Regions from separate parts of the Salmonella sp. A1325 genome, predicted to be linked through region 4. Evidence: predicted binding sites of a transcription regulator. Region 4 holds the regulator's gene; each other region holds the start of a gene.

Region 1 (2,208 bases), on a different contig from region 4:
TAGATTTTTGTATCCGGGTTTCTTTACTGGCGGGCGTTATCAGCCCGCGCATTTTGACGACATCGTTCAGCAATCGTTGCAAATGTTTATCCAACCGGGGGCGCTCCAGCAAATTCGGCGACAGCGCTGCCTGATACACCCGATTATACGCCGTGACGCAATGCGCCAGTTGGATGCGCCAGTGCAAAAAGGCGCGCTGGGGCCAGATGCCGGTAAACAACATTGCCAGTAGCGACCCCAAAATCACATCCCCGCCACGCCATAATGCCGTATTCATATCACCAGCAGGAGCGCCGACAACAACGGCGAGCGTTATGCCTATCAGTAGCGCCTGATACGGTTTTTTCCCTAATGCCAGCCAGCCGCACAAAAACATCGCTATCGCACACCACACCAGCATCAGCGGTAAGGAAAAGAGCTCCAGGCGTAGCGCCACCAGCCCTAACGCCGCGCCCAAAATCGTACCGCCTATGCGCTCAAAAGCACGAGGCACTACATTTCCCCAGAATGAGATGGGCCCCATAATCACCACTAACGTGATTAGCGGCCATGTGCCCTCGGGAATAGAAAACAGACGAACCAGCAGAAAGGTAAGAATGAACGCCAGGGCGATACGTATGCCATGCACGATGCGATAATGACGGTACAACCGTATTTCAAAAGGGCTTAATGACTTATCGGCACGCACGCTTGCGCTCCTTACGGGAATAGCAAAAAATGCATTGTACCTGCTTTATAGCAAAAATAGCGCACTGGCGGACGGAACACATTATCCGTCCGCTCTTTTCAGCCAGGAAACCAGTCGATCACTTCCGCTGTACCGGAATATACATTTCAATATCCCAGTATCCATCTTCCATACCGTTATTCAGATAGGTTTCAAAACAGGGCGCAGAGGCTATCTGATAAGCGCTATCCTGCTCCAGGACGTCAAAAAACCGTTCCCACGGCTTCGCAAAGTCACGGTCTTCCACTCGCGCGACAGCAGTGGCATATTCGCCGCCTTCAATGGCGGTCACGATTACGCCTTCGCTATTGTCCGGCAGGATGAAATTCTCTGCCACGGACACCACGGTATCGCAGCGGAGTTTTTCCGCAGGTACGACATCTGGATTGTCGTAATAGACGGCTATCCATTCAACTGGCACGATCCGCTGTCGATCCACCCATGTCATCAGTTGTTCAAAACCCTGCTTCACGGTGTGTTCCCATGGACCGACCATGTGGAAACCGGCTATCTTGCGTTTTTGTTCCTGCCTGATTTCGTAATCCATGCTGCCTCCGTCACTTTACTATACTGTATGAATGTACAGTATAATTACAGCCTTTTACGGTCACAAGGACTGCGTGATCATTTTGTGAGCAACCTCGCAATCCCGCCCTTTTGACACCTCAGATGGCGGTGAACGATGTGTGACAACGGCTTACGCTTTATGCTGAAAATAGTCGCTCAGACGAGAGAACATACCGCCTTTACCCACCGATTCCAGAGTAACCAGCGGCCACTGAGCGATCAGTTTATCCCGATCGTAGAGCTCTATTTCACCTACCTGTTGATGAGCGGCGATTGGCGCCTCCAGCTCTTTTCTATCCAGCACATATTTTGCTTTGATATGCGGAATTTCCGCTTTAGGCAGCGCCATCCAGAAATCCTGTTCCGTACCCAGCGCAATCTTTTCTTTGTCTCCATACCAGATTCGCTCGCTGCCCACTTTTTTACCGCTGTGCAAAATCTGCACCGTCGCAAAGTTTTGCAGGCCCCACTGCAACAGTTTTCGAGCCTGTTCTTCACGGCCTTTCGAACTTTTCGCTCCCATCACAACAGCGATAAGTCGACGCTGCCCGTCCACCGCCGATGCGATAAGATTATATCCCGCCCCCGATGTGTGTCCGGTTTTAAGCCCATCAATATGCATGGTCTTATCCCACAACAAGCCGTTGCGGTTCTGCTGCGTGATGCCGTTCCAGGTCAGGCTTTTCTCGCTGTACATGTGATAAAATTCAGGTTCGCCGTGAATAATCGCCCGGGAGAGTACGGCCAGATCATACGCGGAGCTATGTTGTCCCGGCGCATCCAGACCGTGGACGGTTTCAAAATGGGTATCCTGCAAATTGAGTTTTTTCACATAGCTGTTCATCATCGCCACAAACTGCGGCTGCCCGCCCGCGATATAATCCGCCAGCGCCACACAGGCATCGTTACCGGAA
Region 2 (2,208 bases), on a different contig from region 4:
GGATCTCCTTGCTGGCTTTCCAGATTAAAAATAACCCGCCCAGTAACAGAATGAGATCGCGGGCGGAAATCGCTTCGCCGAAAAGCTCAAACAGCGGATTAGTCAGCCGAGTGACCCAGGCGATTGACGCCAGCAGCGCCAGGCGCATAACCATCGCCGCCGCCAACCCAAGCCGCCGTGCGTGGTTTCGTTGCGCCGTAGGAAGTTTTGCTACCACCAGAGAAAGAAAAATAATGTTGTCGATCCCAAGTACAATCTCCAGCAGCGTCAGCGTACCGAGCGCCAGCCAGGCATTAGGATCGGTTATCCATGCAAATAACATCGAACAAAGTCCTGCCAAAAAAAGAAGCGGTAATTATAGGCCCGTCGAGTGACGGGCGAAAGCCCAGGCTGAATTTGCGCAACCAGGAACGGTGTAAAATAGCGGCGACAATACGCTTACGTTTATCCGGCATCGGCCCGATGCGTAGCCATAGCGGAGGCGCATTTGCGTGTAATGGACGTTACGGATTCTGCAATAAAAAATGGCGAGCCAGCAGCGCCTGCGTAAAATTTTTTTTCAGATAAAATCCACGCGGTAGCGTCAAAATAGGTTCCCCGCGCGCGCCGATAGCCTCGGTGAGCGCCCTGGCATTGGCGGCTTTGGGTCGCAGTTGCAAGACTTCGCCATGGCGGGCGGTAATGCGTTCCACCTGGCCCAGCACTATCATGTCCATCAGCTCTTCCCAGTCGAGGCGTAGCTGCCTGTCCTCTTCTTCACTCGGACTCCAGAGTAGCGGCGAACCTACGCGGCGTTCGGCTAACGGTATGCTGCGATCGCCTTCGACCGGTACCCATAGCACGCGCTTCAATTTATGCCGTACGTGACTTGTCTCCCAGGTCACGCCGCTGTTACCGGTTAACGGCGCCACGCAAACAAAGGTTGTTTCCAGAGGACGACCCAGACTATCCACCGGGATGGTTTTCAGTTCTACGCCTAACGCGGCGAAATCCTGCTCCGGCTTGCTCCCGGCGCTGGCGCCGAGCCAGATCTCCAGCAAGACGCCGATCCAGCCTTTGTCTCGCTTCAAATCTTTAGGCGTGGTAATGCCGGCCATCGCCGCCAGCTCGCCTAACGTATAGCCGGAAAGCTGCCGCGCCTGGGCTAACAGCAATGCTTCCGAAGCAGGCGGAGTCAGTAGCGGACAAAGAGCGGACATGACAATTACCTTAGGTCAAAAAGTGAGCAGTGATTTTATACCGTATGGGCAGAGTTTATCTTTTTCTGTGTCTTATATTCAATAGACTGATTTTTATTGCCTTTTTTGTGTTGTTTCTTCGTGTTGCGCAACGCTGAAGCGGGTTTTCCAATTCTGGTCACTGACAATAAACAGGATCTTACACTATGTTATCCACAGAAAGTTGGGATAACTGTGTAAAACCACCACTACTGTTTCCATTTACAGCCTTGACGTGCGACAAAAATCGAAAATTCAGACAAATAGTGCGTAAGTTATTGGCACAATCTGTGGATAAAACCGACGCTGGTTGATCTTTCATCAGCATAAGGATCTTAGATGTGATACTGGTCACGCTTTATGAAGGCGGCATGTAGGATTTGTCTATAACACAATGAATATAAGGCACTATTTTTACTGTTTTCCGCATGAGGAATTCAGACTGTTCTGGGTTTTCCCGTGGTAATTCCATACTTCTTCACAACTATATCCACAGAAAAGGTGAATAAAATGGCGCAAGGGCGTCATCATCTGTTTATAACTCGGCTATTTACTGTGAGTTATTCAATTGTTATTAGGCTGTGTCACTATTACAGAGTGGTTTACCGCCTCACTGGAGTATGAAACAATCGTTCATATATAAGGTTTATGTTGAGGTAGTCCGGTGATTGATGACGATGGCTACCGCCCAAATGTAGGTATCGTAATTTGTAATCGTCAGGGGCAGGTGATGTGGGCCCGGCGATTTGGTCAGCACTCCTGGCAGTTCCCGCAGGGCGGGATAAATCCAGGGGAGTCGGCAGAACAGGCGATGTACCGGGAACTGTTTGAAGAAGTTGGGTTAAGCCGTAAAGATGTGCGGATCCTTGCTTCTACTCGCAACTGGTTGCGTTACAAGTTACCAAAACGTTTGGTGCGTTGGGACACAAAGCCGGTATGTATCGGCCAGAAACAAAAGTGGTTTCTTTTGCAGTTAATGAGCGCCGACGCC
Region 3 (2,208 bases), on a different contig from region 4:
GATGCGATAGAAAATACCACATCTGATAAAGGACGAATATAATTGCCCATATACCATTCCATATATGAATTAAAAAATCAGGAAATGGCAGACTAATCCAGAGCAATAAGAGAAGATTAATCCTGGAAATGTCTGCAAAGTGCGTTCAGAGAATAAAGTGTCATGATGAACCTCCTTTGCAGTTATTGAGAATGAGAAAACGCGGGTATAGTAATACTGAAATTTAGATGGCGCAATCGTAATAGTGATAAAATATTAATGGCCTGACTTATAACCCTAACACCAACTGTCGTTCCAACTGAGGGTCGAGCAGCGTTACGTGTAGCCCCACCAGCCGTACGCCGCGCTCGCCGCGACGCTCGTTCCAGGTTTTACGGGCGGTGATAATTAAGTCTTCTTTATTTAATTGCGGCCAGACATGTTCCTGAGTGGTTTGCTGAAAATCATTAAATTTTAATTTAACGCCCTGGCGGGCAATCAATAAATCGGGTTTCACTATAGCCAGACGACGCTCCAGTTCCGGATATAAATGTTCAATAATGGCCTCGCAGTTCGACCATTCATGAATATCCTCCGCCAGAGTACGCTCAACGCCTACCGATTTACGCAGCCTTTCGCTGTTAACATCACGCTCGTCAATACCCTGACTACGCTCCCATAATACCCGGCCAAATTTACCAAAGCGTTTGAGAAGCATCGCCAGATCGCACTGTTGAATATCCCCGCAGGTTCTTAACCCCATATTTTCCAGTTTGGCGGCGGAAACTTTCCCCACGCCTGGAATTTTGGCTAACGGCAACGTTTTAAGAAAGCCGGGTACATCGGCTGGCGTAATAACATATTGTCCGTTCGGTTTATTGAGATCGGAGGCGATCTTCGCCAGAAATTTCACTGGCGCAACGCCGGCGGAGGCGGTGAGTTGCAGTTCATTGAAAATAGTCTGACGAATCTCCCTGGCGATCAGAGTCGCCGAGCCATAACAGTGCGGGCTGTCAGTCACATCCAGCCAGGCTTCATCCAGCGAGAGCGGTTCAATCAGTGAAGTGTAGCGGGAAAAGATGTCACGTACATGCCGCGAAGCCTCTTTATAGGCGTTAAAGCGGCCAGGCAGTAAGGTGAGATGGGGGCACAGCTTTAGCGCCATGGCGGTCGGCATCGCGCTACGTACGCCAAACTGGCGCGCAGGATAGTTGGCGGTACTGATAACGCCTCTTCGCTCACGACTCCCGCCAATGGCAATGGGAATATCGCGTAACGCCGGATTATCACGCATCTCTACCGCGGCAAAAAAACAGTCCATATCAACATGTATGATTTTGCGCATCGCTCGCCCCCACAATACTGTTTAAGTGTACAGTATGTTTTATTGCGCGCAAAGAGACATTCGCGTTAAAAATGCGACATATTCGAAGGTATGACGACGAAAGCGGCGGGAAAATTGTAAACGTACACACGGGGACTTGCGAAAAACTGCCGTGGTGCTAATGTGAGCGCTCCAAATCCAGATTACTCCGATTTGGGGACTCTTTTGCCGTTCTGGCGTGTGTAACCGTTTTATCAAGGAACAAGCAGTATGCGTAAAATCGCATTTTTTCTTGCGATGCTTCTGATGCCGTGCGTCTCATTTGCCGGTTTGCTGAGCAGCAGCAGCCCCGTCACGCCGGTCAGTAAAGAGTATAAGCAGCAGTTAATGGGCTCACCGGTCTATATTCAGATTTTTAAAGAAGAGCGCACCCTTGATCTCTACGTCAAAATGGGTGAGCAATACCAGTTGCTTGATAGCTACAAAATTTGCAACTATTCCGGCGGGTTAGGCCCGAAACGCCGTCAGGGCGATTTTAAAAGTCCGGAAGGGTTTTACAGCGTTCAGCGTAATCAACTCAAGCCAGACAGCCGTTTTTATAAGGCCATCAACATTGGTTTTCCCAATGCCTACGATCGCGCACATGGCTATGATGGTAAATATCTGATGATTCACGGCGCCTGTGTTTCCGTCGGCTGCTATGCCATGACCGACAGCGGCATTGATGAGATTTTCCAGTTTGTCACCGCCGCGCTGGTCTTTGGTCAGCCGAGCGTGCAGGTGAGTATTTATCCGTTCCGGATGACCGACGCCAATATGCAGCGTCATAAATATTCATATTACAAAGATTTCTGGGCGCAGCTAAAACCCGGCTACGATTATTTTGAACAGACGCATAAGCCGCC
Region 4 (2,208 bases):
ACAAAGCTGAAGGAGCAATGAGCGCAGCATGATATCGCGATTGAGCGCTAAAAGGCGGCGCACGTTGCCGCGCCAGGCCTGTTTTAGCATATCCAGCGACACACCGCGGAGATGGAGAACTTTACGTACCATCATGAGGCCGATCAGTAACGTGGCATATTCTGCGATGACCGTCGCCAGGGCGGCGCCCTGCACGTTCATATGAAGTCCCATCACCAGCCACAGGTCGAGCGCGATGTTGAGGATATTGCCCACGACCAACAAGATAACCGGCGCCCGCGCATACTGAACGCCTAACAGCCACCCGAGCAGCACCAGATTCGCCAGTGACGCGGGAGCGCTTAGCCAACGAATTTCAAGGAAGCGTCTCGCCTGCACCAGGACAGCGTCGTTCCCGCCGACAATATGTAAAGCCAGCTCGATAAGCGGCGTGCGAAATAGCACAATCATCACGCCAGTGCCCAGCGCCAGCAATAACGGTTGAATGAGCGCCCGGGCTAACGCCTGCGGATTTTTGGCGCCAAATGCCTGCGCCGTTAGTCCGGTGGTGCTCATACGTAGAAATAGCAGCAGCATGAAAAGAAAGCTGGTGGCAGTCGCGCCCACCGCCACGCCGCCCAGGAAAACCGGGCTGTCCAGATGACCAATCACCGCCGTATCGACCAGCCCCAGTAAGGGGACGGTGATGTTAGAAAAAATCATCGGCAGCGCGAGACGCCAGAGAGCTTTATCAGAGGAGGTAAAAAGCGGCATGGAGAAAAGCCTGACAAGGAGTTAAACGAAACGAGCGCATTGCCGGATGGCGACGTAACGCCTTATCCGGCCTACAAATTAATCATCTCAGGAACTGCATTCCCGTAGGCCTGATAAGCGCAGCGCCATCAGGCTGCACGATTGCCGGATGACGGCTTACAAGGAGATTAAAAAGAGATTACAACCATTCCCCGTTGCGAATGACGCCTACCGCCAGCCCTTCAATCGTAAAGCTTTGTTCGCGCAGATCCACCACTATCGGTGTAAACTCGCTGTTTTCCGGCAGCAGCTCCACTTTATTGCCCTGCTTTTTCAGGCGTTTTACTGTCACTTCATCATCAATGCGAGCGACAACCACCTGGCCATTACGGACGTCCTGCGTTTTATGTACCGCCAGCAAATCCCCATCCATAATACCGATGTCTTTCATCGACATACCGCTCACGCGCAGCAGGAAATCGGCGCTGGGTTTGAACAGCGAAGGATCGACCTGGTAATGGCCTTCAATATGCTGCTGCGCCAGAAGCGGTTCACCCGCCGCGACACGCCCGACAAGCGGTAATCCGTCCTCTTCTTCCTGTAACAGACGGATACCTCGCGATGCGCCGGAAACGATTTCAAGCACCCCTTTGCGCGCCAGCGCTTTAAGATGTTCTTCCGCCGCGTTTGGGGAACGGAACCCCAAACGCTGCGCGATTTCCGCACGCGTCGGTGGCATACCTGTCTGGCTGATGTGATCCCGGATGAGATCAAACACCTCTTGTTGCCTGGCCGTTAACGCTTTCATTCCGCCCCCTGGGTGTATATACAGTCATGCTGTGAGTATATACAGTTAAAGGTGATTTTGGAACCACAAACGGCGCAAAAAACAAGAGATTTATAAAATTTGGAACCTTTATCGAAAATGTGACCATAACAGGATGCCCCAGGTCATCAGGGCAACGAAAATAGACAGTAGCACCGCAGCCGATCCCATATCTTTCGCACGGCCGGAAAGCTCATGGTATTCAGAACCGATGCGGTCCACGACCGCTTCAATAGCGCTGTTGAGGATTTCAACAATCATGATAAGTAAAACGGAACCTATCAATAACACACGGGTAATCGCATCCACATCCAGCCAGCAGGCGATGATGACGCCCAGCAATACCGCGATACTTTCCTGGCGAAACGCCGCTTCGTGAGTCCATGCGGCGCGAAATCCTTTCCAGGAATATCCTGCCGCTTTGATAATTCTGGTGAATCCAGTGGTATTATTGGCCATCAAAAGAACCTTTTTACATTATTAACGTCAATGACATTATACGGTTGCCCTGCACGATTCGGACTGCCGTAACGCAGCGCGAAGTATGACGGGATACAACAGAAATTCGCTAAACTTTCTGATATCCTTGCACCGCATTTGCATTATTAACCAGAGGCTTTACATCGTTTATGTCCGGCTGGCCACGAATT

What was found. Region 4 encodes LexA, which represses DNA repair genes until DNA is damaged. Its sites were predicted from a motif close to TNCTGTATGTACATACAGNA; they were not measured.
Region 1: a site for LexA is predicted at 1,296-1,315, ahead of sbmC (DNA gyrase inhibitor SbmC). Genes of this name have one in related genera too.
Region 2: a site for LexA is predicted at 1,428-1,447, ahead of mutH (DNA mismatch repair endonuclease MutH). Genes of this name have one in related genera too.
Region 3: a site for LexA is predicted at 1,340-1,359, ahead of dinB (DNA polymerase IV). Genes of this name have one in related genera too.

Annotation. Positions count from the first base shown of each region.
Region 1 covers NZ_JAMLWO010000005.1:164,418-166,625, forward strand. The annotation lists gene NAZ64_RS12110 (FUSC family protein) at 1-688, opposite strand, end outside; gene sbmC (DNA gyrase inhibitor SbmC) at 807-1,274, opposite strand; gene dacD (serine-type D-Ala-D-Ala carboxypeptidase DacD) at 1,425-2,208, opposite strand, start outside.
Region 2 covers NZ_JAMLWO010000002.1:297,241-299,448, reverse strand. The annotation lists gene NAZ64_RS05345 (TerC family protein) at 1-322, opposite strand, end outside; gene mutH (DNA mismatch repair endonuclease MutH) at 504-1,199, opposite strand; gene rppH (RNA pyrophosphohydrolase) at 1,882-2,208, shown strand, end outside.
Region 3 covers NZ_JAMLWO010000003.1:53,861-56,068, reverse strand. The annotation lists gene NAZ64_RS07240 (RNA ligase RtcB family protein) at 1-50, opposite strand, end outside; gene dinB (DNA polymerase IV) at 269-1,324, opposite strand; gene dpaA (peptidoglycan meso-diaminopimelic acid protein amidase) at 1,574-2,208, shown strand, end outside.
Region 4 covers NZ_JAMLWO010000010.1:149,200-151,407, forward strand. The annotation lists gene dinF (MATE family efflux transporter DinF) at 1-753, opposite strand, end outside; gene lexA (transcriptional repressor LexA) at 932-1,540, opposite strand; gene NAZ64_RS18190 (diacylglycerol kinase) at 1,649-2,017, opposite strand; gene plsB (glycerol-3-phosphate 1-O-acyltransferase PlsB) at 2,188-2,208, shown strand, end outside.